4 regions of the Nostoc edaphicum CCNP1411 genome follow, and region 1 is predicted to be linked to each of the others. Evidence: predicted binding sites of a transcription regulator. Region 1 holds the regulator's gene; each other region holds the start of a gene.
The links. The regulator NtcA, encoded in region 1, controls nitrogen genes in cyanobacteria. The targets are predictions, from matches to a motif close to TNTGTANNNNNNNNTACANA.

Region 1 (7,436 bases):
CTACCACCAAAGGGACTCCAAGGCAAAAATGTTAATCCTTGCTGTTCACAATACTTCAACACGCCGTCATTTTCTGGCTGTCGTTGCCAAGGGCTGTATTGATTCTGCACCGAGACGATATCCACCAGATCCCGCGCCTGCTTAATTTGTTCAACGGAAAAGTTAGAAACTCCCACAAACCGAATCAAACCCGCCTCAACTGCTTCTTGAACTGGCGCAAGAGATTCTTCAATGGTGTAATTAGGATCAGGCGCATGGTATTGCCAAACATCGATGGGTTTAGCACCACCCAACGCCTCAAAACTGACTTGAATTGTTTGGCGCAAATGTTCTGGATTACCGTTGGTTGTCCAGTTGCCATCGGGACGCATCAACCCGCCCTTCGTTGCCACAATTACTTGACTAACATCGCCTTTATAACTCGTAAGTGCCTTGTGAATTAGCCGTTCGTTGTGATGCTTATCTGACTCATCTTTGCAGTAAGAATCGGCAGTATCAATGAATGTAATACCCAAATCCAAGGCCCGATGAATAACTTCGATTGATTCCGATTCGGGAGGGCGATTAGAAATTGACATGGGCATACCACCCAAACCAATCGCACTCACAAAGATACCAGTTTTTCCTAGCTGTTTGGTTTCCATGCTTCTAGCTATAGTTTTCTGCCCCAATTATCTATCAGTTAGGCAAAGCTTTTGTAGCTATTCATCATAAATCCTCCCTGGTACTTAGACTTGACGATATATAAATGGTCTACGAGGGGAATACTCTACTCAGGGGTTCAGTATTCTATACACATACACCGATGAAAATTGTAGAGGAAACCCGTACTAGATTGCAGCTAAAGCATCGACCACTCAGAGATTGGTTCACCGGATGGTGCATTTTTACTGTCTGTTTCGGCTTTTTGATTTACTGCTTATTTTTTGAGTCTGCTTCAGTTAAAATAACTTGCGATCGCCTCTCCCCAAACCAAATGAATTGTGAATTAAGACGGTTTAATTTGCTGGGAAGTATGGAGAAACTCAAAATGTTTGATCTCCAGGAAGCATACATGCTTACCAAGACTGGTAGCAAAGGGGGAAAAACTTATCAAGTGATTATTGTGACTCCTTTTGGAAGCTTTGCTCTTTTATCCCATGTTAACTATGAAGAGAATCAGGAAATTATCTTTAAAATCAACAATTTTATCAACTCTGGTCAAACTTCCCTATTGGTGCAGCAAAATCAGCGCCACTATCTACTTTTATTAATTTTATTTATATTGATTATGATGGCGATCGCTGCTTATTTTTCCACATCACCTGTAACTACCTGTACCTTTTATAAAAGTATTGATAAGGTATTTGTCGAACGCAAAAGTCTTCGTGGCAATCAAATTATTGAACATCCACTAGAGAATATTATGAGTTTTGATATCCAAGAAAAGCAATTTAAATACTCAAAGCTTTATCGGGCTGTAATTGTGGTGAAATACTTTAAGGAAATCCCAATTAATCCACAATATACTGATGAAAGGAGTATCCGATATGCAGTTTCTCGGATACATTCATTCCTAAAAATTTAATAAAAATTCCCCGCAGGATAGTCTGATAAAGCAAATTTTTCGGTATTAAGTCCGCGCAGCTTATAGCCCAATACTGTTCCAATACTGCTCGGTTAAGGATTTTTAACTCGGAATTGGGTTTGGGGAAAAGGTTAAAGGGTAAAGGTTAAAGGTTTTTTCTTTCCCCTTTCCCCCGCCCCTTATCCCCAGAGGGGGCCCCACCTTCCCCTTTTCCCCAAAACCCGACAAGTATTGAATACTTTTCGGATAAGCACTCTTCACTTTCCTTGTGGTCTGGAAAAAGCTTAAAGGGTAAGGGGTCAAGGATTTATTTAAAACCTTTTCCCTTTTCCCTTTCCCCTTTAACCGAACCGTATTTTATAGCCGCAACTCCAATATCCTGAAGTCGTAACACAACCTAGTCAACTACAAATACCCACTTTGTCAGTTTGTCTAATTAAGCTAAGTTTGGTAAATAAAATAAGTAGCCTACATGATCGGCTGTTATTCCACACTTGACATAAAGCATTGTGAGTGCAAAACGTCTGCCAGAAACCATTGCCCATGTCAGAATTACTCGCCAATCCTGGCAACACGGCTTCCTTGAGGGCGAAGTGAGTGCGGGTGAGTTTGAGTGGCATTTCCAGTGGCATTTTCGCCGGGGAGAACTTGCCGTCAAGCCTTCCCAAGGTCGCGCCTTAATCAAAGAACCCCTCGGTCGATTCTTGGAGCAACAAGATTACCAGCTAGAGCCTGGAGGAGACTATGCTTTTACTATTCGGGCGGAACTCTAGGAGTTAGAAGCAATTCAATTTTAGATTTTAGATTTTAGATTTTAGATTTTTTCTTCAATCCAAAATCTAAAATTGGTTGACTGCTGATTCAGTGAGGCGATTTAAGTATCTTTCGATTAAGAGAATGGCAACAATGTCATCTATCGGTCTTGGTGGCTGTCGCAGACCTTGTGGCAATAGCTTTATTAGCCCTTTGGGTGGGAACATTTGCCAATAGCGATCGCGTGCTTCTAAGGTTGTATAGCGCTCATCCACTAAAATAATACTCAGCGGTTCTGTCAATTCCTGGTATAGTTGCTGTCTCCACTGCTTGGCTGTAGTTTGATCGCCCATCACCATCAAAGAGATCGGAAACCTTTGACGTAGTGTCTCAATGGTAGCGATCGCCTCTTTGGCTAGCACGACCTGATGATAATACAGTTGCCGATCCAGTCCCATCACCGCTAAACCACACTTATCTCGACCTGGATCAAACCCCAAGATGACTGGTTGCGTTGGTGAAAATTCACGGAAAGCCATAAAAAATTAAAAATTAAAAATTAGAAATTAAGAAATGCAATCACAGCAACTATTTTGGCTGCTGTTCAATATGTTTAAATCTTGCAAGAACTGCCTCCTGCCTCCTGAATAATAACAGTGTGCAAATAATTTTTTAAGTACTAAAAATAATTTTTCCGTTGACTGTTGCCACTAATTTTACTCTCAATGGCCCAGCTGTATAAGTGTCCTCTGCTGCGATCGCTTTGATCTCCAAGGGTTGATTATACTGTCTTAATTGGTTGACAAAGCGCAAAAAAGTCCCGTCTACTTGGACATTTTCGACAATTCCGGCGTTACGGGCCCGAAATTGGGAAGCAGAAATCAGTATTTCCAGGCGTTGCTGTAACTGATAGGATGTCATGCTTTTGGAATCAGTATTAGTTGTGGCCAGCACCGCGCCTCCCGAAAAAACCAATTGATTCCGGGCTGTATCGGCAAAAAATTCTATCTGCTTTTCTCCCCTGACGTAATTACCAGCGGAAAAAATTCGCACCACGTATTCTTGACCATCCTCAATCTGCTTGCTCAATTTCTCAACCCTCTCCTGGGTGAAGCGTATTAGCTCTGCATTTGCAGGATTTGCACCAGGTTCACTCAATTCCAGGTTGGCGTTGCGATTGGCTTCTTGTAAGAGTTGTACAACTGCCTGACGAGCAGCAGCAGGTTGGGTAACACGAACTACAGCAGCGGACAAAACTTGACCGCGAACTAAGGCCAGCTTACCCAGACGCAAATCGCGGTAGGACTGATAATATTTTTCCAGCCTTGCAACTTCCTGTTCTAGTTGCTCCTGTTGTCCTTCCAATTCTTTAAGACGAGATTCCCGTTTGACAATCACTTGTTCTCGCGCTGCAACTTCGAGATTACGCTTTTGAATCAGTTTATCCAATTGAGCAATTTTTTGATCGCGTTGTTCTATGACTTCTTGGCGGTTTGCAAGTTCGCGATCGCGTTTTTCAATTGCTGTTTTGGCTTCGTCAATGGCTTTTTTCGCTTCAGCATACAGTCGTTGACGTTCTGCTTTCAGTAGTTCAACTGCCGCTTGTAACTCCTTTCTCTGGTTGTAAACGCTTTGCAATTCAGCTATGGCTTTTTGGTACTGAGTTACAACTTGTTCTAGCTGACCTTGAGTGCGTTGGAGTTGAGTTTGAGTTTGGGCTTGTTGACTAATGGTGCGATTCAACTGAGCTTGTGTTTGCCTCTGTTTGGCATTGGCCGCCTGCAAAGATTGGTTGATTGCCTGCAAGTCTTGTTGTGCCTTTGCTTGGGCAATTTTGGCTTGGCTTAACTCACTCTCTACCTGACTTTTCTGAGTTTCTGCGGTTTTTAGCTGTTCCCGCTTCTGTCTGAGGTCTGTTTGAATGTCCTCTAACTCAAAGACTCCTTTTCGCAAGCCTTCGTCAGCAGCGAATAAAATCCCTAAAGTTGATGCTGAAATCAAGCCACCCGTAAAAATAGTGACCAGTACAGCAGTGTTTTTTGGACGAAGCTTAAAAAGTGAGAGGCGGGCTTTGCCAACTCGTGTGCCGATGCGATCGCCCACGGTTGCAATTACGCCTCCCAGAATTAAAATTGCAGCGATGAGGATGTATCCGGTGGTCATCTTTAGCTACCGAAATCCTTCCAGATACAGCCTACTACTTTTAAGCATTGTCTGGAAAGAAGTGGAAATTGGCAATAGCTGAAATTACTCAATTTTGATTTACCTCTAGCTATTAGTGTCATTTTTCAAAATAGAACACGCGCCGATTCCCCTTTCTCCAATTGTTTTTATGTGAATTGCCTACTTAAGGTAACAGGTTTATGCACAGTAATCTTCTTTTTGTGGATAGAAATCATCTTTTTCTCACGCAAATCTCCCAGTAGCCTAGTAACGGTAACACGAGTTGAACCAATTGCTTCTGCGATCGCTTGATGAGATAACTTCAAATCAATAGTGATCCCATCTGCACAAGGAACGCCAAAATCCCGACAAAGAATTAACAAAAAACTTACCAACCTAGAACCCATATCTCGGTGAGCAAGAGTTTCAATCATCATCTCCGTCTGTAAAATTCGCGAAGACAGACCTCGCAGCATTAACATTGATAATTCTGGATTTTCCTTGAGTGCTTGCTCCACCTGTTCAATTGGTGCTGACAGTAATTCCACAGGAGTAAATGCAACCGCATGGTAAAACCGATCCGACTTATTTCCTGTCAGCAATGACAATACACCAAAAACACTATTTTCCCGCAGCAACGCTACCGTTATTTCCTCTCCTGCCTCGTACACCCTGGAAAGTTTAACAGCACCTTTCAAAAGAAAATAAACTCGTTCGGCAGGATCGCCAGGAAAAAAGATCGTTTTATTGCGTTCAAACGTTTCCACAACTGGCGGAAACGCCCCGGTCGCCATCTGACGAAATACATTTGCTAGGGCTTTATCTTGTGTCACGATCATCTCCCTTCCCCTACCCAATGCCGGAAAAACAAAAACTGATTACCTAAGAATACACCCGAAAAATGAATAAAGCACCGTCAACCTTTCTGTACTTTCCTATACTCAAACTAATCTCTTCATAACTCTTTGTTTATAATGATACATAATTCTTGATCCTTTCAGCTACTAATTGTTGATAAGTAGTTCCAATAGCTGTATTTAAAAGGTTTTTTGAAGAACAAATAAAGAAATCTTGAGAATATCTTTATAAAAAATCAAGATTTTTGTCACAGCAAACACCCTTAGCAATATTCATTTTTGCAAATCCTGTATAAAACAAAGACAAAACGTGCCTCAGATTCTAGTATGCTCCTAATGATCGATCGCATTAACAATTTCTATGCTAAATCTGACTGGAAAAAATGCCCTTGTTACAGGTATTGCCAATAACCGCTCGATCGCCTGGGGCATTGCCCAACAACTGCACAAAGCTGGAGCAAACCTGGGTATTACTTACCTGCCGGATGAACGCGGCAAGATGGAGAAAAAAGTTGCGGAGTTGGTAGAACCTCTCAACCCCAGCTTATTTCTTCCCTGTAACGTCCAAGATGAAGATCAAATTAAATCTACCTTTGAGACAATCCGCGAACAATGGGGAAAGCTAGATATCCTCATTCATTGTCTGGCCTTTGCCAGCAAAGATGATTTGAGTGGAGATTTTAGCCAAACCTCTCGTTCTGGTTTCAACACCGCCTTAGAAATTAGTACCTACTCGCTGGTGCAGTTAAGTGGTGCAGCAAAACCTCTGATGACAGAGGGAGGTAGCATCGTCACCCTGACATATTTAGGCGGTGTTAGGGCAATCCCCAACTATAACGTCATGGGAGTTGCCAAGGCGGGGTTAGAAATGAGTGTGCGTTACCTGGCTGCTGAACTAGGGCCACAAAATATCCGCGTAAATGCCATCTCCGCAGGCCCCATCCGCACTTTGGCATCTTCAGCAGTGGGTGGAATTTTAGATATGATTCATCATGTAGAAGAAGTAGCTCCCCTACGACGCACCGTCACTCAGCTAGAAGTGGGCAATACGGCCGCTTTCTTATGTAGTGATTTGTCCAGCGGGATTACCGGACAAATTCTGTATGTAGATGCAGGATATGAAATTATGGGAATGTAAGATAATTTGGGCATGGGGCATTGGGGATTGGGCATTGGGAATTGAGTATTAGTAAAATTCTTGTCCATTTTTCATTCCCCATGCCCCATGCCCTATTCCCCATGCCCTATTTCCTATGCAAATCAGCAAAATTAATTCAAACTACGATCGCTTAACTGAAACCTCTCGGATTGCCACTGTTCACCGCACCACTGGTGAAACTAATGTACAAGTTACTATCAACCTGGATGGTAGAGGAACTTGCACAGCAGCAACAGGCATTCCGTTTTTGGATCACATGTTGCATCAAATTGCCTCCCACGGGCTGATTGATATCGATGTCCAAGCCAAGGGAGACTGGGAAATTGATGATCATCACACCAACGAAGATGTAGGCATTACTTTAGGGCAAGCTTTCAACCAAGCACTAGGCGACAGAAAAGGTATTGTCCGCTTTGGTAATTTTCTTGCACCACTGGACGAGGCCTTAGTTCAGGTAGCGCTAGACTTTTCCGGCCGTCCTCACCTCAGTTACGGCTTGCAAATTCCTACTGGGCGGGTAGGAACCTATGACACCCAACTGGTACGAGAATTTTTTGTGGCTTTGGTGAACCATAGCCAAATGACATTACACATTCGGCAACTGGATGGCATTAATTCCCATCACATTATTGAAGCAACATTTAAAGCCTTTGCAAGAGCAACACGGCTGGCGGTGGAAATCGACCCCCGTCGTGCTGGTGTAATTCCCAGTTCTAAGGGAGTTCTATGAAATGGGCATTGGGCATGGGGCATGGGGCATTTAAAAGAGGCAGAGGGGCAGGGTGCGGGGGGCAGAGAGAGGAAAAAACTCTTCTCCCTTTCTCCCTGCTCCCTGCTCCCTTGCTTCTTTCCCAATCCCCAGTTCACGATAATTGACACACCAGTTGTTGATGGTTATTATCAGCCTACCGGGTAATTTGTAATTAATCCCAAGCTG
Region 2 (7,436 bases), 3.5 Mb from region 1:
ACCAATGTGCTGGGCGCTTGATTAAAGGACACGGGGACGGGGGGATACGGAGACACGGAGAGTTATTTCCCCTCACCCCCGCGTTTCCCCATCTTCTTTCTGACTTTTTATGCTATCTGGAAAACCTCTTTCTAAATCTCTTCCTTCTAGGAAACATACTTTGAATTTTCCCCTTCCCAATGCGGGAAGGGGTTTAGGGTATTAGGTTAATCGTTAGCTTTTCCATATAACGTGAAAAGTCAGGTCTTCCCCCCGCCTTTAGGTCTTCTTTGATCAATTTACTATCACGCTTGCCAAATGACACAAGAGATTCTCTTGTTGAAGAAATTAGTAATGGTTACTGCTTAAGTGTTTCCACTGCCGTAGCAGCTTTAACCCAGACGTTTCCCTTAGCGCAAGCTTTTAGAATTCGCATTGGGAAAATCACTGTAAAACAAAGTGTTTATTAACTTTTACAGACAAAATAGCATTTTACCTGTAAAATTTCTTCGATGGCATTTTATTGCTTAAGCGGTTCTAACTAGTTCGGCATCACTTGACACCAAGATAGTGACTTTACCACTGTCTGTTCGCTCCTCACCACACCGTATCGAGCTTGGGTAGGAATACATTATTTTCTGCCCCTAAAACTCGCAAACTCTTCCCACAACTTCACAGGCGTGGGTGATTATTTGGTGTTTACGCAATGGATATCTAGTCTAAGTAGCTTTATCTGTATTACTCGCTTGGTAGTAGCACTGTATACTGACTACAAGGATTGTAGACCTTACCCTAAGGCATTTTTTTAGCCATTCACTAACCATGAAACTTGAGGATATATATCAATTCTTTGAAAATCCTCCGCCAACTTACCTTTGTCAAGAACTAGCAGTTTGTTACATCCTGTCTGTTTTATTACAAGGTGAATCCTACGGAACCGAGTTGATCGAGCAATTAGAAACTGAATATCCCATCTACCGACTTTCAGATACCGTACTTTACAGTGCAATAAAATTTCTGGAAGATCAAGGGGCAATCACTGGATATTGGAAGAAACTCGAAGGACGGGGACGCCCCAGGCGTATGTACCAAGTTTCTCCCGAATGGCAAGTTCAAGGTCAGGATTTAGCTTTTCTTTGGCAAGACTACATCAATAGGAGGACAAAGTAATCCGATTTTGGATGTTGGATTTTGGATTTTGGATTGTGGAAGAGTCCCTAATAATTGCTTTTTGGCGCTCCATTTCTCGCAATCATTGTTCAAACTGGTATAACGAATAATTGATAATGAATAAGTCTCCTCCAGTCAAACACTAACAATTAGTTATGGATACTGCTATTCTGCCATCTACGTTCCTGTTAACCTTGTTGTTATCCGTTGGGCTGTTTTTCTTTATTCGTGCCTCGACTAAAGACCGCATAGAAACAGCGCAACTGGTATCTGAGCAAGACGAAGCTGTTTTAATGTCTCAATTAAAAGAGTATTTTCGCTCGCGGTCTTACCGAGTGGCAGCGGTAGACCGAGAACAAAACAAGGTGACTTTTGAAGGTAATGTTCGCCCTAGCTGGTTCTTAGCTATATTTCTAACTTTACTGGCAGCTATTGGGATTGTTTGTCTATCTTTGGTGGTATACCTGCTTTTTCCTGGCCTGAGTACCATTGTTCTGGCTATGGTACTGCTGTCGCCTTTAAGTGGTCTATTTTATTGGAAAAAATCTGAAAGACTTGAGAAGGTTTCGCTCAAAGTAGAAACAACTCAGAGCGAACAAACCTCCTCAAGTAAGATAACCGTAGTTGCCCATCGAGATGAACTCAGTGAGTTACAGAGGACTCTACAGCTAAAGCCTGGGATATAATTGTTGATTTTTGTGACCATCTTTTAACTATGATATGCAGACTTCTGACCTGACCTACTCTTTAGGCAATGGAAAGTAGGAAGGAGGAAATTAAGACCACTGCTTTGTCAGTTTTCCCCACGACACAAGTTGTGGGGAAAAAATTTAAATTAATTAACTTAAATTCATTGACAGAGCTTGCCTAGCAATCTACGGCATAGAGCGCAACTTCACGAGCGCTTTTAAACGCGCTTGGCTCTATACCTACTCCCTTCTTTCTGCATCATCAAAATAGTATCAACCCATGCAATCTAGCGTGGCTTGAGACAAGTTTACTTTCCAACTACCTGGACTAGACTTACTGGCAAATCAGCTACAAACTAAAAAAAAATTAAATTTTGCATAAACTTAGCAATTTTGCCAGTTAATGATAGTCAGGAGCCACACTCAATGCTTAAGATGACCATCTATGGTTCACCGACTAGCTAAAGCAAGAGGTTCTTGACCTGGCGAAGGTTCTAACACCCTCAAGCTAGGAAACAAGAAATGGTTTTCCTCTACGTATTGAGCACCAAACAGTCCCTTTTCTGCCCAGAAATAACGATCTGTGGTGTGTTCATTTCGCTTTACGAGTAGCAATGCCGGTGGCAAAATCCCTTCAGCTTGAATGAATCTTCTCGCTGCTGTCACAGGCTTTTCTTCGCCACTTTCGATGCTATATTGAGGCACATGTTCCAAAATTCGCCGTCCTTCCTGACGACGACGACTCTTCCTTTTGCGTCTCCTTGCCAATCTATTGTCCTCCTCTTTCAAGCTATAGATTGTAGTGATAGCTACAAAATCCGTCGTCATTATATAGGTTCTAGTTCAAAATATCAATACTTTTTAACCTTTTCATGTAAGAAAGTTAATATCTTTGAAAATAGATAAAACAAAACCACCTAAAGATATAATCCCCTGGTACAAACCATCTCTGAGAAAATTTTAGTTAAGCTTTATTAAATGAGTGAGGTAAAAATTAAGTATCCTCTCTTACATCATGCCTCAAAATCTGTAATCTTGAGCAAGAGCTAAAAAATGTTAATGTCTGCCAGTTCCGATTTTCTTGCTCTGTGTCGAGAGCAAATAGCGCTACTAACCCAAGGGCTGGGAGCAACTTTAAGTATTGTGTACCTAACACAAGAATTGGTAGAGACTCCTTCAGGCGATGCAAAACTTATTCCTGTGGTAATTTACCCGGAAACAGCATTATTACCGCCAGGGGAGGTAACTGCTGAGGCGACAGCACACAAGCAGCTTCAAGTTGGAAATGTGTTTGTATTACCCAATGATCAGAGAAAATTATTGACAGCAGGATCAGGATCTCCAACCTCATCACAGGGTTCGGAGATACCAGATGCATCTCAACCCCATCTCAAAGAGGAATACCTATTTAGTGGAAACCAAATTGTTTTACCTCTAATTTATGAGGGTGTGATGATGGGCTTACTGGTGACAAGTAGGCAAGACCGGGCATGGAATGAAAACGAGGAAAGTCAGATTCAACGAATAGCTCAAACATTAGCGATCGCTTGTATTTTAGATCAACGACGAGCATGGTTTGAGCAGCAGTTGCATGAGCAACAAATTCTCCAAGAAAAACAGCGGGATTTATTAGATAACCTTTTGCATCAGTTTCGTAATCCATTAACGGCGTTGCGGACTTTTGGAAAACTGCTATTGAAAAGACTACGACCAGCAGATGCCAACCGGGATGTAGCAAATAGTATTGTGCGCGAAAGCGATCGCCTGCAAGAATTACTGCAACAATTTGAGCAAGTAATTGACTTGACAGAGGCAGATTTAGCACCACTACATCTTGCAGAAGATGAAGTATTTGTAGAAGCAACTATCCAAAAAGACGCTAAACCACCGTTATTATTGCCAGGAACGGGAGATAAAGCAGTTGACTGCTCGTTAACAGATATATTAGAACCATTATTAATATCAGCCAAAGCGATCGCTCAAGAGCGAAAGCTAAAACTAATCACTGAAATTCAACAGAATTCATCTCTAGTACGTGCCAACGTCAAAGCATTACGAGAAGTATTAACTAACATCATCGATAATGCTTTGAAATACACTCCTACTGGTGGCAAAATTTTGATTCAGGCGGGGCAAGAAAAAGCTAATTTTCAAGGAATTATTATCAGTGACAACGGGCCTGGGATTCCACCCGAAGATTTAGAACATCTTGGAGAACGTCATTATCGGGGTGTACAAGCGCAAACAGAAATCCCCGGCACAGGTTTGGGGTTAGCGATCGCTAAACAATTAATAGAGCAAATGCAGGGCGAAATCGAGGTTTTCAGCCCTGCAATCAACTCTAAGCTAACTTCACCCGATGCGCCGGGGACTACATTTATTATTTGGTTGCCGGAAGTTTAAAATTTGTCCTTTGTCCTTTGTCCTTTGTAAAGACTAATGACTAATGACCAATGACCAATGACTATCTTACTGAAACCAACAAGTTCTGATTGATTGTCATTTGTAAATCGGTATCTGGGTCAATTGCTACTAAGTCAACGCTATTTCTGCCGAAGAACAGACCAATCAATGCACCGATACCAGCGCCACCCAAGACTTCTTCTGTGGCAATGGCGCGATCGCCTGTGACAGCAGATACCGCAGCAGCTGCACCTGCGCCCAATACGGTATTTCTGATAATTGCACCAGTACTAGTACCTTTGTTGACGGTTTCAGTTTTGGTAATCACGTCAGAACTAGCGTTAAGTTGATACTCTTGACCACTGGCCAAAACTAGTTTCTCGGCAATGAATTGAGAACCGCCTGTAGCAGGTCTGAGTTGACCAATAACTTGACTACCAGCAGGAATCACTACAGATCCGTCTTGCGTAACTACGTTTTGGGATACTGTCAATGTCAAAGGCGCTGTTTCGTCCTTTGTAACCAGAATTTTTTCTGCCTTGTCATACTTCACAGGAATAGCAGTCCCTTGAGGAATTGTGACTGATACAGGTGTTGGGGTAGTAGACCCAAGTGCCACAACATAAGGCGAGTTAATAGCTGAGGCTTGATTAGAGCTAACTAATGCTTGGTAGATAAAAGCTGCTACCTGAGCGCGAGTGGCGGTTGCAGTTGGATTCAGGAAGTTCACATTAGGATAGTTGACCACAATTTGCTTTTCAGTTGCAGCTGCGATCGGGCTACGGGCATAGCTAGCGATGTTAGAGGCATCGTTGAAGTATTGCAGAGTGCTTTCAGTATTACTGCTGGGACTATATTCCAGACCGTTCGCAAGGGAAACCAAAACTTGTTGACGGGGAATAGCCTGGTTAGGCTCAAAGCGATTTCCAGGATAACCTGACAAGAAACCAATGGTATAAGCTTGCTGAATTGCACTGGATGCCCAATAGTTACTAGGCACATCAGCAAAATTGATTGCTTGCCGTTGCGGTGCTTTTTGGAAAGCTTTGTTGACCATAGCGGCAAATTGAGCGCGTGTTACCGCTTCTTCAGGGCGGAAGGTGCCATCAGGAAATCCAGCAATTACGCCTCGCTGAGACAATTGTTGAATAAATTGTGCTGCCCAATAGTTAGATGAAACATCAGCAAAAGTAGTTTGAGCAAAAGAAGGTGCAGCTGTAATGAAGGGCGCTACAGTACCAACTGTGACGCTTAAAGCCATGAATGCAGCTGTTTTAGATTGCCAACGATTTAAGTTAAACATAATGTTTTACTCCAGTTCAATTTAATTTTTTACTTGTTAATTAACTAGACATTTACGAAAGTATAAGGTTCCCAATTTTCTCTGCTTTTTGTAAAAACCATTACCTTAGTCATACAGTCATAATCAAGAAGTCTCTATCAAACGAAGTAGGTAATAGAAGTAGTAGTCTGTCAAGTTTAAAATGAGGAGTAAACAAGTTCGTAGTAAGGACTTCAGTCCTCATTTTCTAAGCACTAAAGTGCTTACTACAAACCCACAAAATAGCTTGAAAAACTAGTAGTGTAATCACCTTATTAACTCTGAACACAATTAAAACAGTGTTCTAATAAATATCAGTACTGAGTAAGACGATACAGAGATAGAATAGTTGCTGATAAATAGATTTTTTATGGTTAAAAGTGAAAGCGATCGCACACTATAGTTAAAGTGGCGATCGCATATAAGGAATGATTAAATTCACAACTTGAATGAAGTTAAATCTAGTAACGAGATGGTGGTACTAAATTCAAGTTAGAATTCAGTGTGAGCCTTAAATCCTGTGCAGGTCTGAGGACAAAAGCATTTCCTTCTTTTTTCCGCAACAGGACACTCGCACCTGCACCCGCAGCTCCACCGAGAACAGGTTTTAAATCGTCAACTCTGCGGTTCCCAGTAATTAGTGAACCTAAAAGACCAGCACCCGCACCAATAGCTGCATCAGTTAAAACCTGACCTGTGCTAGGCCCCTGTGAAACTTTTTGAGTTGTGGTATATGTGCGAGAAGTTGCATTAATCGACTGACGCTGACCATTAGAAAATTCTAATTCTTGAGCGACAAACCGCACACCTTTTCCTTGGTTATCATCATCTCTTGTATCTCTGGAATAACTATCTAAGTCAACAGATTCTAGCCGTCCATTTACTTTAGTACCAGCAGGAATCAAGACGTTTCTATTTCTGTCGATAATGTCGTTCGCTATCCTCAAGGTTAGAGACTTACTTTCGCCAGGAGCAATAGTGATTGTTTCTTTTTCGTAGGTGACAGGTAAAGCAACACCAGAAGGAATAGTAACGTTTCCATATTGTCCAATTCTGTCTTGCCCAATTCTGTATTGTGCATTAGCAGGAGCCAAGCTCAATAGAGGGCTAATGACGCTTGTAGTAACTGCCATTGCCATAAGTGCAGCAGTTCCAGATTTCCATTGATGTAGGCGAGTCATAAGAGGGTTGTCCTTTGTGTATGTGATGTATTTAATGACGAGGATTCACTGAGTTTGTTTCTGACTGTTTTTGAACCTGTCTATAGGCGTATTCCGCAGATAAAAGTACTTATATATGATCGTAAGTCTGTGCGATCGCAATCGCTCCTCAGAATTTGTCTTCTGCTAATGTGTGTTACTAAAATCAAAAGCAAGACACTCATAAGACGTAAAATGAGTATCATTTTGTTCCCAAATGCTGTTTTATTACTTATGTTCACATATCTAAGCCATTGAATAGAGGGGAATGGTCTGACTGTGAACTCTTACTTCTATTGTAGATTAATTTGCTAGGACTTGGAAAATATTATCGCTTTCTTTTAGAAATGCTAAAGTCAATTTATAGAGTAATTCCTAATGTCAGCAAGTGAAGTGCAATACTTGATTATTAACGCACTTATTACTCTCGGTTTACTTGGTAATAGGTTCTATGATGAAGATAGTGGCAATTGGTACATAAAGATACCAGCCCAGTCTTACCGCTACGGTTTTACAAAAGGGTGATATTGTTCCGATTAGTTGGGACTTGTAATTATGGCAAATTGGACTGAAAAGCAAAAACAAAAGTATGCTAGGTTCCAAGAAATTTTAGAAATTGGGAAACAGCGTTATGTGGATGCTGGTGGTAATCCTCAACGTTATCGAGTAGGTTTC
Region 3 (7,436 bases), 3.5 Mb from region 1:
TCCCACCACTGCCATTACGGGTATTTTTTCTTTCTCTGCATTGCGAATCTGTTTACCCAAGCGATCGCCACTGGTATCAACTTCTGCACGGATGCCTAACGCTCTCATCTTCGTCACCACATCTTTAGCAAAGTCTAGCTGTGTATCACCCACAGGTAGTAATCTCGCTTGCACTGGCGCTAACCACAAAGGAAAATCGCCCGCATATTCTTCAATTAAGATCCCAATCAACCTTTCCAGTGAGCCAAAAGGCGCACGGTGAATCATCACTGGGCGTTTGCGAACACCATCTTCGGCAACGTACTCTAACTCAAAGCGTTCTGGCAAATTGTAATCTACCTGCACAGTTCCTAATTGCCACTCCCGATCTAGGGCATCACTAAAGATAAAGTCAAGTTTGGGCCCATAAAAAGCCGCTTCTCCAATCCCTTCAAAGTGTTCCATCCCCAAAGTTTCAACTGCACGGCGAATTGCACCTTCGGCTTTGTCCCAAATTTCATCAGAACCGATGTACTTATCACTAGCTGGATCGCGGAAACTGAGTCTAGCTTTAAAGTTCTTCAGTTGCAGACTATTGAACACCGACAAAATCAAATCCACCACATTGAGGAATTCACTATCTAGCTGTTCTGGGGTAACGAACAAGTGAGAATCATCCACTGTAAAACCTCGCACCCGCGTTAAACCGCCCAATTCCCCTGATTGTTCGTAACGGTAAACAGTACCAAATTCTGCCAAGCGCATCGGCAGTTCTCGATAAGAGCGTAACTCACTCTTATATATTTGGATGTGAAAAGGGCAGTTCATCGGCTTCATAACGAAGCCCTGTTCCTGTGCGGCAGCTTCCTCATTATCTGCCATTAAGGGGAACATATCTTCTTTATATTTTTGCCAATGTCCAGAGGTTTTAAATAAATCTACTCTGGCAATATGAGGCGTTACTACAGATAAATAACCCCGTTTTAACTGTTCTTGCTTGAGGAAGTCTTCTAAAGTACTCCGCAACAGAGTGCCTTTGGGTGTCCACAAAGGTAAACCCGGCCCTACCAGATCGGAAAATATAAATAATCCCAGTTCCTTACCAAGTTTCCGGTGATCTCGTCGCAGCGCTTCTTCTTTGCGTCGCTTATACTCAGCGAGTTGTTCAGGGCTTTCCCAAGCTGTGGCGTAGATGCGTTGTAGTTGGGCTTTGGTTTCATCCCCACGCCAATAAGCGCCAGCAACGCTTTCTAGTTCAATTGCTTTCGGGTTTAATTCACTGGTATTTTCCACATGAGGCCCTGCACACAAATCCCACCATTCATTCCCCAGGTGGTAAATCGTGATTGGTTCCTCTTTGATATCTGCCAGAATTTCTAGCTTGTAAGGTTCGTTAATTCCCTGAATCCGGCGTTCGGCTTCTTCTCGGCTGACTTCTTCCCGAATAACCGCCAGTTTGCGATTGATAATCTTTACCATCTCTTTCTTGATGGCTTTGAGATCGTTTTCGCTAAATGGTTCTGGACTGTCGAAGTCATAGTAAAAACCATTTTCAATCCAAGGGCCGATTGTAACTTGTGCCTTGGGAAACAGCTTTTGTACTGCCATTGCCATAACATGGGAAGCAGTGTGGCGAATCTTTTTTAAGTTCTCCGATTCGCTGGTACGCGGTAAATAAATTTTTTCAACTTGTTCTGAGTGTTCTGACTGATTAGATGATTTTAGCGACATTGGCTGCTGAACTGTTGGCGAAGTGATTACAAAAGATTTATCTGAATCTGTAGGCTTATTCAACTATAACGACTTTGATTTTCGCCAGTTCAGCTTATCAAAAAAGAATTCTAAATTCAGAATTAATTGGAGTCCGACTGGCGGATAGGGCAGTGTAAACCCGGATTTCTCATAAAGGGAGACGCTACCGCCATTGGTATCAACTTAAGGTAAAAGCCAGTCTAGAAGAAGCTTTTAAAGATCATATCTGACCTCGTTCCCAGTCTCAGACTGGGAATGCCATCCTAAAGGCTCCGCCTTCCTTACTGGCGGCAGAGCCGCCATGAGTAGCATTTCCAGGCAGAGGCTGGAAACGAGGTTTGAAAGGAGTTTTAAGCTTAAGTTGACACCAATGGGCTACCGCAAACACCGACGGCATAGCAACTCTTAGAGAGAGTCCCGCGAACGTCTGAATTAAGGGGTTTAATACTCCTCGCTAAATAGGCTTTCTCTTAGTGGTGATTTTAAGAGGCGGGTTTGAATTCCCCATTATATTGATTATGACTTCTGGCTCCTGACTTCTTCTTCAATCACAGATAAAGATAAATTTTTGATTTGTTACATGAGTATCAAATTCAGGATTCCCCGCGATCGCTAAATTCTCTGATGAATTGTAGCTCGGTGTCATATATACCTATAGATGCCTACCTAAAGGCACTGTACAATCCCGACATCAAGACTATATAATAAATTCTGTGTTCTTTGTTACATATTTTTTTATCCTCAAGTTATGAGAGAAATCGGAAAAGTGTTAAGAAACGTAAATAACGTTAATATTAGTAAGCAAGTTTAAAATATGCCTCTAATTTATGCCAGACTCAAACTTACCAGGGACTGAGTTGCTAAAAACAGTTTTAGAACCCCTGCTGGAAGATTTTCAGCATTGGTTTACGCGATCGCGCCATTTACTCGAAACTGAGCAACTATCATTTATGAGTCACCAAGAGCAATCTGACTTGCTCTTGCGAGTTAAGCAAGCGCAGGATGAACTAAATACGGCGAAGATGCTGTTTAATGCAACTGATAAACAAGTCGGGATTGATATGGCAACGTTAATGCCTTGGCATGAATTAGTCACAGAATGCTGGAATGTCGCAATGCGCTTTCGTCAAGGGCGTGAAGTCTAAGCAAGTGGGAGCATCTGCTAAATTTTGACAGACAACTTAGTAATGTCTAACCAAAAGCAGAGGAAGCGTCTATGCAAGATAGTAAATCAGTCATCAAAGAGATAGTAAAAAAATCTTAACAATTTCTTAACATTATTTGGATTAACAAAATAATGTATCCTATGCTACCGTAAGTGGAATAACGGTTGACAAATAGCTCCATATAAATGTAAGCGCACGAAGAGTGTGTCAAATACTCGTCTTAACTGTGAGTCACAGTATCGGCGAACAAAGCGTTACAAAATAAACTTTTAAAAATTGCTGCTCTGGAGGAAAATCCAATGTTACATCTGCTTTACATTCTTGCTTTTACAATCCTTGCATTTATAGCTGTTGGCAACTTAATTCGTAACCTGATCATGTTCAGTTTTGATCGGGAGCGAACTTACCCGACGAATTCCTCGCCAATGAATAATCAAGGCAGCTATGGTTATTATTCATCAAAAAAACAGTTTGCACCCCATCCAGAGTTATTAGATAGCGCAGGCAACTTAATTAAAGAGCCACTTTTGGTAATGCGTTCGATTAACGTTGAAGATGCGCGTCAACATCTTGATGCTCTTTACGAAGCATCCCCAGGACATAAAAGTGAAAATTCAGAGGAAGCATAAAACTTAGGAGTTAGGGTGTAAATTATTGTTTTTTTGCATCCTTAACTCTTCCTTTAACAGAAATTTATTATAAAAAAATATACCGAAAACCTCGAAGTTAACCATATTAATATCATGTCCGTATAATTTAGTTGTGATTCCCACAGTCATTGCACCCCATTAATCCCCTCCCCGCAAACCTACGGTGTACACACAAGTCTGAAATAGCTGATGAATCCGAATTTTACCCCACCCTAACCCTCCCCTTGCAAAGAGGCTACGGTGTACACACAAATCCTAAAAACCTAGCTTGATAAGACTTTCCTCGTTCCCAGTCTCCGACTGGGAATGCATTCATTGAGTCTTTGACTCAATGCTCTCGTGGAGGCAGAGCCTCCACGAGAGCATTCCCATGTAGAACATGGGAACGAGATAAAAACGAGATAAACAAGAGAAGAATGGAAAATCAAGCTTTTTTCGACTTGTGTGTACACCGTAGTTGCAAAGAGGAGGGAACAAGATTTTCCGGGGGGATTAGGGGGGTAATTCGACTTGTGTATACACTGTAGCCTGCAAACGGAGAGGCGAGACAAAGCGTAGCTTTGACCGGGTGGGGTTCTTCGGGTTTAATAAGTAATCAAGCGGACACGATATAATTTGTCCAGCAACGAAGAAAATATAAGTCTACTTCTCGCCAGTAAAACAACCTCACTGGGAGATATTTTTTTATCTGGGAAAAAAGCCACATTCGTTGGCTTTAGCCTGGTGAGAGTTAATATACAGTAGTTTGAAAGTAACTGAGGTACAAAATGCAGAACTCACGCATCAGATATAAAGAGTCTCTGCCTCAAAACCTGTAGCTTTGTACTTCATGCAAAAGAAAACTGAGTTTCACAGGCTCAGGCTTCATTTTACTTTGAGAATGAGAATACCACCCAATACTGCTCGGTTAAGGATTTTTAACTCGGAATTGGGTTTGGGGAAAAGGTTAAAGGTTTTTTCTTTCCCCTTTCCCCCGCCCCTTATCCCCAGAGGGGGCCCCACCTTCCCCTTTTCCCCAAAACCCGACAAGTATTGGAATACCACCAACTAGCGATCGCTCACTTAACTAGTCATGTAGTTTATCTGTACTACTTTGATTACACCTCTACTTACCACTTTGTCAAAATTTAGATACCCTTGCCGTCGCTCTGCATCTGAGTTCCTACAAAGAAGTTACAGCTGGTAATTATTCTTTATTAACTATTTTAAATATTTTAACTGTCCCCTTAACTGTCTTAAATGTCTTAACTGTCCCCTTAACTGTCTTAACTGTCTTCTTAAATGTCTTAACTGTCCAATTGGCAGTCTTAATCGTCTAGTTAACAGTCTTAAGTGCTATTGCATTTTATTGATAAAACTGAGATTATCTGTTGTTAGGTGAAATTCTAAGTAAGTTGATTTCAAAAAAGCAAGTTTATTTAATCAAAAATTAATTTTATAATCTACCAATCAAGAAATCGATGAGTGTTGTAGTTTTTTATCAGACTAAATATGATTTTTTAGGAAGAAAATTGCTAATAACCTGAAAAAATAAAAGCCTGTATTTTTATACTTTAAACAATAAAGACTAAATTATAAAATAAGGGTAAATTATTGTACCCTGAGAAATGTTTGAGCCAAAACGAAAATATTTTAGGTAATTAGAATGAACAAAATAGTTAAAAAGCAATCCTGATTTTCAACAAAAAGCGGTGTTTAGGAAGGATATATAAGCTAATGCTCTGGTTAGCTAATTAATATAGTTTTTCAATATATTTATTGCTTCTATCAAGACTCTATCCGCAGAATATTCAGCTTGTTGTCGTCAAAATTGTAAGATTTTTCAGGAACTCTAATGAACAGAAAAGTAAAAGAAAGCTATCCGCTCTCCTCTGGTCAACAAGCAATGTGGTTTATCTACCAAATGGCTCCAGAGAGCGTTGCTTATAATATATTTATCACGGTAAAAATTAATTCATATTTAAATATTTATACTTTTATCAGTGTATGGAACAAGATTGTTGAACGCCATCCTATTCTCCGAACTACATATACCACCCACGAAGGTAAACCGATCCAGCAAATTAATGAACAACAAAAATTTAGTGTTGACTTAACAGATGCCAACCATTGGAGTGAAGATTACCTAAAAGAGAAGATATTTGCCGAAACTGACCGCCCTTTTAACCTAGAAAAAGATTCTGTTTTGAGGGTTACTTTATTTAGTCAGTCAGTAAAAGAACACATTCTTTTGCTAACAATGCACCACATTGCAGGTGATTTGCGGTCTGTTGATTTACTGATCAGTGAATTTCAAACTTTGTATACTGCTGAAATCGAGCAAGCTAGTCAAGAGCAGACAGAGGCAACTAAAGATTCTTCCACCAAGAATAAATCTTATGTAGAGTTTGTCCGCTGGCAGTCAGAAATGCTATCCAGTTCGAGGGGAGAAAAACTTTGGCAATACTGGCAAGAACAATTAGCTGGTGAATTGCCAATTTTGAATTTGCTCACAGACAAACCCCGCCCAACTGTACAGACTTATCAAGGGGAAACATATATTCTCAAGCTAGATGAACAGTTAGTTCAAAAAGTTAATCATCTAGCTATAGTCTCTGGAACAAGTCTTTATAAGCTTCTACTAGCAGCATTTTACATATTAATTTATCGCTATACAGATCAAAAAGATATCCTCATAGGAAGCCCAATGAGAGGTCGGTGGGGTGGAGAGTTTCAAGAAATTATTGGCTACTTCGTTAACCTCATCGTTTTACGAACTTCTATATGGGAAAATGCCACATTCCAAGAATTCCTCACTCAAGTTGGTAAAACGGTAAAAGAGGCCCAAAAGCATCAACATTACCCTTTTTCACTCTTAGCAGAAAAACTTCAGCAACAACGAGATCCAAGTCGTTCTCCTTTGTGTCAAGTTGGTTTCGCTTGGCAAGCACAACGTTGGTATGAACTAACAGAGAATTCACTACACAGTCAAGAACAAGTGCTTCAGATGGAGCCTTACTTGATTGGACATCAGCGTGGTGCACACTTGGATCTGAACTTAATGGTGATGGAAGCTGAGGGAGTTTTGCAATTATGCTGGCAATATAATACTGACTTGTTTGACGCTACTACAATCACGCAAATCGCAAATCATTTCCAGACTTTACTTGCGGGAATTGTGGCGAATCCACAGCAACCCATTTCCCAATTGCCCCTAACTACAGAAGTTGAGCAACATCAACTATTAGTTGAGTGGAATAATACACAGGTAGATTATCCCCAAAATTTGTGTATCCATCAGTTGTTCGAGCAGCAAGTAGAGCGCAACCCTGATACAGTGGCGGTTGTATTTGAAAATCAACAACTGACTTATGGTGAACTGAATTGTCGGGCTAACCAGTTAGCGCACTATTTGCAGTCTTTGGGTGTAGGTGCAGATGTGCTGGTTGGTATTTGTGTAGAGCGTTCTCTGGAGATGCTGGTTGGTCTACTTGGTATTCTGAAAGCGGGTGGTGCTTATGTACCCCTCGACCCGGAGTATCCCCAAGAACGCCTGAGTTTCATGCTCGCAGACACTCAGGCGAAAGTGTTGTTAACCCAACAATCACTAGCTGAGAAACTAGGAAAGCATGAGATACCCGTAATTTATTTAGACTCTGACTGGGAGAAAATTGCCCAATTAGATGAAAAGAATCTCGAAAATACAACGACTCCCAAGAATTTAATCTACGTGATCTTCACTTCTGGATCAACTGGTAGAACTAAGGGTGTGGCAATTGAACACAGACAATTACTTAATTATGTAGATGGAATTCAGGAAAGATTATTCCAGGAACCAGGTGGTAGATTTGCCTTGGCCTCGACATTTGCCGCTGATTTAGGGAATACAGTCATATTTCCTTGTTTATCT
Region 4 (7,436 bases), 570 kb from region 1:
TTCACGATACCAAGCTAGCTTATCCATCTGATAATCCTTTCTAGTTGCTCGTCAAAGACAATTAGGTTTATTCCTATACTATTAAGAATTAGCTGACCAAAGCGTTCGGAAAATATACCTTCATAAACTCGCTTGGGAACTGCTAAATAAAGTTGGCGTTTTGGTTGTAGTTCTTTAAGCACACTGCGATAAACTTCATACTGTCCTACAGCTTCCTGGAGGTCATTCACGGGAGAAGGACTCAGAAAACTTTTGATTTCAACAGCTATTTTTTGATCGTCCCTCTCAGCAGCAATGGTAACTCTTTCTGCTCCAATATCTACGTAAAGTTCTCTACCCCCGTATGCAAGGTATAAGGGATCGTTGGTTATTGTCCAACCATCTGCTATAAGTGCTTTAATGACTGCGGCGTGGTAAATGTCTCTGGCTGGCATTAATAGAAAGATAGTTCCAAAAGCACAGCTTTAATCTAGCAAAATTATTTTTACAGAGGCGCGATGTTACCATCTGGCGGCGAAAACTTAAATAAAGCTCTTTTCAAAGCCTGGTAGGGTTCATAAAAAAGCGATCGCTCTTTTCCCAACACAGACAAAAGTGCGATCGCTATTTATAATTCTTGTGGGGCAGACACCTTGCCCACTTAAAATCTAAATATCTATCTCGCTCAACTCGCGTGTGATGTGATCAAATGGTTCATCTACAAACGCAGTATTAACCACACCTGCTGCTGCTACTTGCTCCTTAATCAGATCCTTGAGAATCTGGATACCGCGAACAGTAGGCCCAATAGGCACTCCTAGAGAATTATAAGTTTCTCGCAGCCCTTGTAGCACACGCTCATCCAACACATTTGTGTTTCCAGCAACCAACGCATAGGTAGCGTAGCGCAAGTAGTAGTCTAAATCCCGCAGACAGGCTGCATAACGACGAGTTGTATAAGAATTTCCACCAGGACGAATCAATTCTGGCAGTTCTTCATATAACTTCAAACCAGCTTGCTTGACAAGTGCAGCCGCATTAGAATTTATTGCCGCCGCCGCTTGGACTCGGACTGTACCACTGTCAAAGTAAGACTTCAGGCTATCGATCGCATTCCGGTCAAAATACCGACCAGCTAAGTCATAATTCTTAATTAAACTTGTTACCGCATCGCGCATTCCTTCTTCTCCCAATCATTGCTATTTATGGTTTGATATTTATTTGGCTGCACTTATGCACCAGTAAATTTTTGTGCTATTAAAAATAGATTCGGCACAAAAACGATCTATCCACTACATAAGGATTTTATGTCAAAGTTGACCCCTATATGATGAACTTTCCAGTTTTGTACAGATGATCGCTGAAAGGTTAATATAACCTGATAATCCAGATATCTGTAACATAAGCTACAAAATCCGCTAATGTCTAGTATTTAAGATATTTCTGGTGTGTCACGGCCTGATTGAGATCAGCAGGGTTAGGATGCAATGTAAGATTCTGGTTGACTTTAGAAAATTGGTAGAGAAGGAGTAACAATGACAACACCACAAGAACTCTTGAAGAGAATTCAAGATGAAAAAATTCAGCTGATTGATCTCAAATTCATCGATACCGTAGGGACTTGGCAGCACCTCACACTGTACCAAAACCAAATCGATGAAACTGCGTTCACTGATGGCGTAGCTTTTGACGGTTCCAGCATTCGGGGTTGGAAAGCAATCAACGAATCGGACATGACGATGGTACTCGACCCCAACACTGCTTGGATCGACCCATTTATGGAAGTCCCAACACTAAGTATAATTTGTAGTATTAAAGACCCACGCACGGGTGAACCGTACAACCGTTGCCCACGCGTTATTGCCCAAAAAGCAATAGATTACTTGGTTTCCAGTGGTCTTGGTGATACAGCCTTCTTTGGCCCTGAAGCTGAGTTCTTTATCTTTGATAGTGCTAGGTTTGCCCAAACTGCTAACGAAGGCTACTATTTCTTAGACTCCGAAGAAGGTGCTTGGAATTCCGGTAAAGCCGGTACAGATGAAAAACCCAACTTGGGTTACAAACCACGCTTCAAAGAAGGTTACTTCCCAGTTGCACCGACGGATTCTTTCCAAGATATCCGTACAGAGATGCTGTTGACAATGGCAGAATTAGGTGTGCCCATTGAAAAGCATCACCATGAAGTTGCTACTGGTGGTCAGTGCGAACTAGGTTTCAAGTTTGGCAAGTTGATCGAAGCGGCTGACTGGTTGATGATTTACAAATATGTCATCAAGAACGTTGCCAAAAAATATGGCAAAACCGTCACCTTCATGCCAAAACCAATTTTTGGCGATAACGGTTCGGGAATGCACTGTCACCAGTCCATCTGGAGAGACGGACAACCTCTGTTTGCAGGTGATAAGTATGCTGGTTTGAGCGATATGGCGTTGTACTACATTGGTGGTCTTCTCAAGCACGCACCAGCGCTGTTGGCAATTACCAACCCCAGCACCAACTCATACAAGCGCCTAGTACCTGGTTATGAAGCACCAGTGAACTTAGCTTACTCTGAAGGAAACCGTTCTGCTTCTATCCGTATTCCTCTATCTGGTAAAAACCCTAAAGCCAAGCGTTTAGAATTCCGTTGTCCAGATGCTACATCTAACCCCTACTTGGCATTTGCTGCAATGCTTTGTGCTGGTATCGATGGCATCAAGAACAAAATCCATCCTGGTGAACCCTTAGATAAGAATATCTATGAACTCTCTCCAGAGGAGCTTGCAAAGGTTCCCTCAACTCCAAGTTCTTTAGAACTGGCATTGCAAGCACTAGAAAACGATCACGGTTTCTTGACAGAATCAGGCGTATTCACGGAAGACTTTATCGAAAATTGGATTGACTACAAGCTTAACGAAGCCAAGCAGTTACAGCTACGTCCTCATCCCTACGAGTTTTACCTCTACTACGATGCTTAATTAAGAGTCGTATCTAACTAAAAAGTAATAAGTTTTGCCACCCTAAAAGTAGAGGGTGGCTTTTTTTTCCAGACTTATCAGTTGAGACATTTACTCAAAAAATCCAGCTTAGAATTCCTGAAACTTAGCTCATGGAAGCATGGCTGGGGCCATAAATCATTCTACTGCTAGCATCCACCTTGCCTTGAATCGGGTTCCAGTAGTGAGATACTTCTTCAGGAAGACCTAGTTCTTGTGCCGCCCGCATCAGCATTGATTGTTGGCGATTCTTGACTTGCTGATGTTCACGCACCATTAATGCACGAGATTTATCTGCGATAGACATAACCATAGTCCTCTTTATTTTGTGAATATATAATTTCTGTTTCCTCACACCAACTAATATAACAAAAATTCTGTAACATAAGCTACTTTTTACAAAAGTTTATATTTGCTTTATCAGGTGTTTTTCCCAAAAGCCGATTGAAGAAGGCAGGAGGCAGAGGGCAGAAGGTTCAATTTAGAAGGGGATTCAACACCGTACTTAATTGGGGCCACCAAATTTTTTCAATTTGGTGGGGGTCTTAATCCGCAAGTTCGATGATTGTCACGGGCTTCAGCGCTGAAAACAGTATTCCAACTGAAACTCCTGCCTTCTGCCCTCTGCCTTTCTTGATAAACCTTACTCCAACTTCGATGAGTAAAATATCGAGTTTTAATTTTGTCTATCGTGGTAACTTTTACCTTTCCAACAGTAGGTAATTTATTCGTTACAATTATTTACATATAAATTAAGCCATCAAAACTTGAGCTATTTTTATGCCTGACAGTTTAACTAAGCTGACTTATCAGACCTTTCAGCAGAGCAAAAATTACTTTGGTCTGGCTCACAAAATATTAAGTTCACGATTGAGGAACCTGGTGTATCCGACACTTGAAGAAAAGACCAAACCCATCCCAAATGAACTTTTATTAAAACTTCAACAGAGATTGAACCAGGTGTTGGAAACAGACTGGCAAGATGCTCAAAAGGGTGTGTACCCCGAAAGCTTATTGTTTGACAACCCTTGGGATGACTTTTTCCGCTACTATCCTTTGGTATGGCTAGATTTTCCTCAAATCTGGGAACGAGTTAAACAACAGAATTACCAAGATTTTTCGCCCGAAATTGATACAGATAGTTATCCCAGCTACTATGTGCAGAACTTTCATCACCAAAGCAATGGCTATTTGAGTGACTTGTCAGCCAATTTATATGACTTACAAGTGGAAATTCTTTTTGGTGGGGCAGCTGATCCGATGCGGCGGCGAATTCTTGCTCCTCTCAAGGAAGGACTGAAAGCTTTTGAGTCGGTTTCACCAAAGCAAGTCCGTATTTTGGATGTAGCTTGTGGAACTGGACGGACTATGAAGTTGATTCGAGCAGCACTGCCTCAAGCTTCGCTGTTTGGTACAGATTTGTCACCAGCTTATTTGCGGAAAGCAAATGAACTACTATCCCAAATTCCGGGAGAATTGCCACAACTTTTACAAGCGAATGCTGAAGAGTTACCCTATCTAGATAACTATTTTCATGCTGTAACTTCTGTTTTTCTCTTTCATGAGTTACCAGCATCTGTACGTCAGACAGTCATTGAACAATGCTTTCGGGTAACAAAACCAGGTGGAGTTTTTATTATATGTGACTCAATTCAGTTGAGTGATTCACCTGAGTTGGAATATATGATGGATTCTTTCCCCGAAACTTTCCATGAACCCTATTACAAGCATTACACCACTGATAACTTGGTAGAACGTTTACAGAGAGTCGGCTTTGGGAATATTGAGATGCAAGTCCATTTTATGAGCAAGTATTTTATTGCTCATAAGCCAGCTTGAGATAAAACTTCCTTATTCCCTTTTCTTTAAGTAAAATTCATCTAAAAAGGCCAAATGCAAAATTTTGCATCTGGCCTTGGGTGTAGAATAATTAAAATGACTAAGATGATCTAGCAGATCCTTCTTAATATTTATTTTGTCGGGAGCTATCTGTGGGGAAAACGAACCAGAGTGCAAGAGTAGGTCAGGAATAGTAAGATTTGTTGCCAAGTGCAAGAAACTTATATTACTTATGCAAATCAATGCGCTAGTTCAGATCAGAAGAAAGGAAAGAGATTTTATGCTTCGGCAAAGGACGCTAAACAGGCGTCGGAGCGAAGATCAATTACTTGCTGATGTAGATAACCAGCTAGGCAATATATTAAGAAAAAAACCTATTGGGGAATAAAGTGAAGTTGCCTTAAGACTGTTTCCTCAACAAGCAAAATGTCTGAATTAGATGTGCTTTAGATTAACTGATAGCCTAAATAACATCTATTTCTAGAGCAATTGAGGATTGAGACGCAGAGCTTCCCACCGAATATGAGCAACAGTTGTGTAGCTTTTGAGGAGTTGGTAATGCTGTTGATCAAGGCACTGAATTTGATTTGCGTTTTGATCGGCAGGATTGATGCCAACTATATATACAAAGCTTGCAGTTGAAATACTAAGCGATCGCTGAAGATTTTCGTGTGTCAACTGTATATATCTCTGCCAGAAAAGCTGTGTAAAAGATGTTAGCACAACATCCTGTTTTCTGGTAATTTTGTTCCTTTAATAAAAAAGGTATTACCCTACAGTAGTTAAACCACAGCATAGATATTTCGGAATTTTTGTGTCACTTCTCTACGCCCACTACCGCGATGACGTGGCGCATCATCTGGATTTTGTTCAGATGCCGCCGAGAGCCACTGTTCCGAAGTAGGCGTGGAAGGCAGCGCTGTTGATAAGTGATTGACCATTGCTTGGCAGTTAGAAGCTAAGGGGCCGAACACCAGACTCGATACTAAAAGTGAAATGGCAGCACGCATAGCAGATGTCTATTTTGGAACTCTCCACTTCACTGATACTTAGCTTTTTAATGAATATCCGGACAATTAATCAAAAAGTATTCTGTTTTACTGAAAATAAACTCTTCTTATCCTCCGTTTAAATGTTCGACTAATAACCAATTACCAGAGTGATTATGACGACCCCACAATGTAACTAATTGTTCGTGGGGATAAGCGCGTAATTGCTCGTCAATATGCGATCGCAAAGTCACAAGCTGCCAATTTTGCCCTTGATATGCGGCTGGTGCTGTGACAGTAAATCTGTATTCCTGTTGATCCAAGCAGGAAAAAATACCTTTGAAACAGTTACTTTCCCGAATTGATGCCTTGTCAAAAGCAGAGTCAGGGTACTCATTCCCCGATGGGAAAGGGCAATAACCACTAGCTGGATAGGCTTGTGGGTTATTTAAGTAATACAGTTGCCAGTGCAGCCAATCCGAACGATTGGGTGGAAGATTAAAGAAAGGAATAATTGCTGTTTTTGAGCGATTATCTTCCAATAAGGCTATTTGTAGTGCCCTAATAGGTAAATCCCTCGGCTGGCAGTTTAACTCAACACATATTGCCGCCGCCATCCCTGCTGCTTGACCAATGCCCATAACCACAGGTTGTAATCTGGTGGCGCCATTGGCAATGTGGGAGACAGAAATATTCTTTTCACATACCAAAAAACCATCTGTGGTGGCTGGAATAAGACAACTGTAGGGAATTGTAAAAGGAGTCCCAGTCCAGCGTCCCCCCCAACGGATAGATTTTGGTTGCAGTGGAAATTGAACGCCAGGATAATGATGGTCATTGGCGTAGTTACCAACTGCGATCGCATCATTAAATATAGATGCAACTCTACCTTCAGCGATCGGCAAAATATCCTGTTCTCGGACAGTAGTTAGCCCCACTAGGCGGCGACTTTCCCGGTAATAGGGATGTAATGCAAAAGCTGTAGGGGCGTGAGGAAATACTTTTTCTGCTAAACCATAGCGACGACCAAGCTGATTTTGGATAAAATGGGCAAAATTTTGGCTGTGCCAGCGAGATTCTTGGATGAATTCACCTCTGGATACATCTGACTCTATCAGCCGCCCTACTCCTTGGCCGTAGTCATTGCCACAGATTGGCCAATTAATCATGAAGCGATCGCCAGGTAAGCGTCCATAATTCAAAAACGTCTCTGCTCCATAGCCATCCCAAGCACCTGTAAACTCGGATGGATTATAGTTAGGGGCAGCCGGAATTTCTGGTGCAATCGCTTCACCAAAATCCTGCATAATCACTACATAAGTGGGTGCTTGCACAGGATATTTCTGAGTTAAAGAGTTAAAATTCACTGGGGCGCTGGGTTCTCCCCACTGCGATCGCAATTCCCAGCCCCAACGGTAAGGTATTTCAGCTAAAGCTAATAAATCTCCTAACTCTGTGCCATCGAGAATAATTTTGGCTGTGACAGCAAAATCAGTAAAGCGCACACCAGTAATCAAATCACCTTGGCGGTAAACATCTAAAGGCACTTGTCCAGAAATCCAGTGCAGATTAGGTAATTCATGCACCCAATCTGCAAAAATCTCTGCCCCAATCCGGGGATCGTAACTAAAAAAGCTTACCCAACTGTTATCTA

Region 2: HUN01_RS09095 (DUF3155 domain-containing protein) is a predicted target of NtcA. The motif match lies at 2,635-2,654, and genes of this name have one in related genera.
Region 3: HUN01_RS12215 (DUF2605 domain-containing protein) is a predicted target of NtcA. The motif match lies at 2,442-2,461, and genes of this name have one in related genera.
Region 4: glnA (type I glutamate--ammonia ligase) is a predicted target of NtcA. The motif match lies at 1,373-1,392, and genes of this name have one in related genera.

Annotation. Positions count from the first base shown of each region.
Region 1 covers NZ_CP054698.1:5,779,396-5,786,831, reverse strand. Annotated here, with positions in the region: gene HUN01_RS27170 (aldo/keto reductase) at 1-644, opposite strand, end outside; gene HUN01_RS35675 (hypothetical protein) at 806-1,567, shown strand; gene HUN01_RS27160 (DUF3146 family protein) at 2,077-2,340, shown strand; gene HUN01_RS27155 (RuvC family protein) at 2,407-2,859, opposite strand; gene HUN01_RS27150 (DUF3084 domain-containing protein) at 2,993-4,483, opposite strand; gene ntcA (global nitrogen regulator NtcA) at 4,651-5,322, opposite strand; gene fabI (enoyl-ACP reductase FabI) at 5,702-6,478, shown strand; gene hisB (imidazoleglycerol-phosphate dehydratase HisB) at 6,594-7,229, shown strand.
Region 2 covers NZ_CP054698.1:1,522,907-1,530,342, reverse strand. Annotated here, with positions in the region: gene HUN01_RS09110 (hypothetical protein) at 291-449, shown strand; gene HUN01_RS09105 (PadR family transcriptional regulator) at 802-1,149, shown strand; gene HUN01_RS09100 (cofactor assembly of complex C subunit B) at 1,305-1,835, shown strand; gene HUN01_RS09095 (DUF3155 domain-containing protein) at 2,289-2,606, opposite strand; gene HUN01_RS09090 (sensor histidine kinase) at 2,892-4,241, shown strand; gene HUN01_RS09085 (S-layer homology domain-containing protein) at 4,303-5,544, opposite strand; gene HUN01_RS09080 (conjugal transfer protein TrbI) at 6,024-6,743, opposite strand; gene HUN01_RS09075 (hypothetical protein) at 7,140-7,286, shown strand; gene HUN01_RS09070 (hypothetical protein) at 7,317-7,436, shown strand, end outside.
Region 3 covers NZ_CP054698.1:2,323,984-2,331,419, reverse strand. Annotated here, with positions in the region: gene thrS (threonine--tRNA ligase) at 1-1,710, opposite strand, end outside; gene HUN01_RS12215 (DUF2605 domain-containing protein) at 2,559-2,876, shown strand; gene HUN01_RS12210 (DUF2973 domain-containing protein) at 3,197-3,526, shown strand; gene HUN01_RS12205 (non-ribosomal peptide synthase/polyketide synthase) at 5,382-7,436, shown strand, end outside.
Region 4 covers NZ_CP054698.1:6,354,139-6,361,574, reverse strand. Annotated here, with positions in the region: gene HUN01_RS29565 (XisI protein) at 1-27, opposite strand, end outside; gene HUN01_RS29560 (XisH family protein) at 15-434, opposite strand; gene apcB (allophycocyanin subunit beta) at 648-1,157, opposite strand; gene glnA (type I glutamate--ammonia ligase) at 1,515-2,936, shown strand; gene gifA (glutamine synthetase inactivation factor IF7A) at 3,061-3,261, opposite strand; gene HUN01_RS29540 (class I SAM-dependent methyltransferase) at 3,735-4,793, shown strand; gene HUN01_RS29535 (hypothetical protein) at 5,274-5,516, opposite strand; gene patX (heterocyst-inhibiting protein PatX) at 5,576-5,803, opposite strand; gene HUN01_RS29525 (FAD-dependent oxidoreductase) at 5,911-7,436, opposite strand, start outside.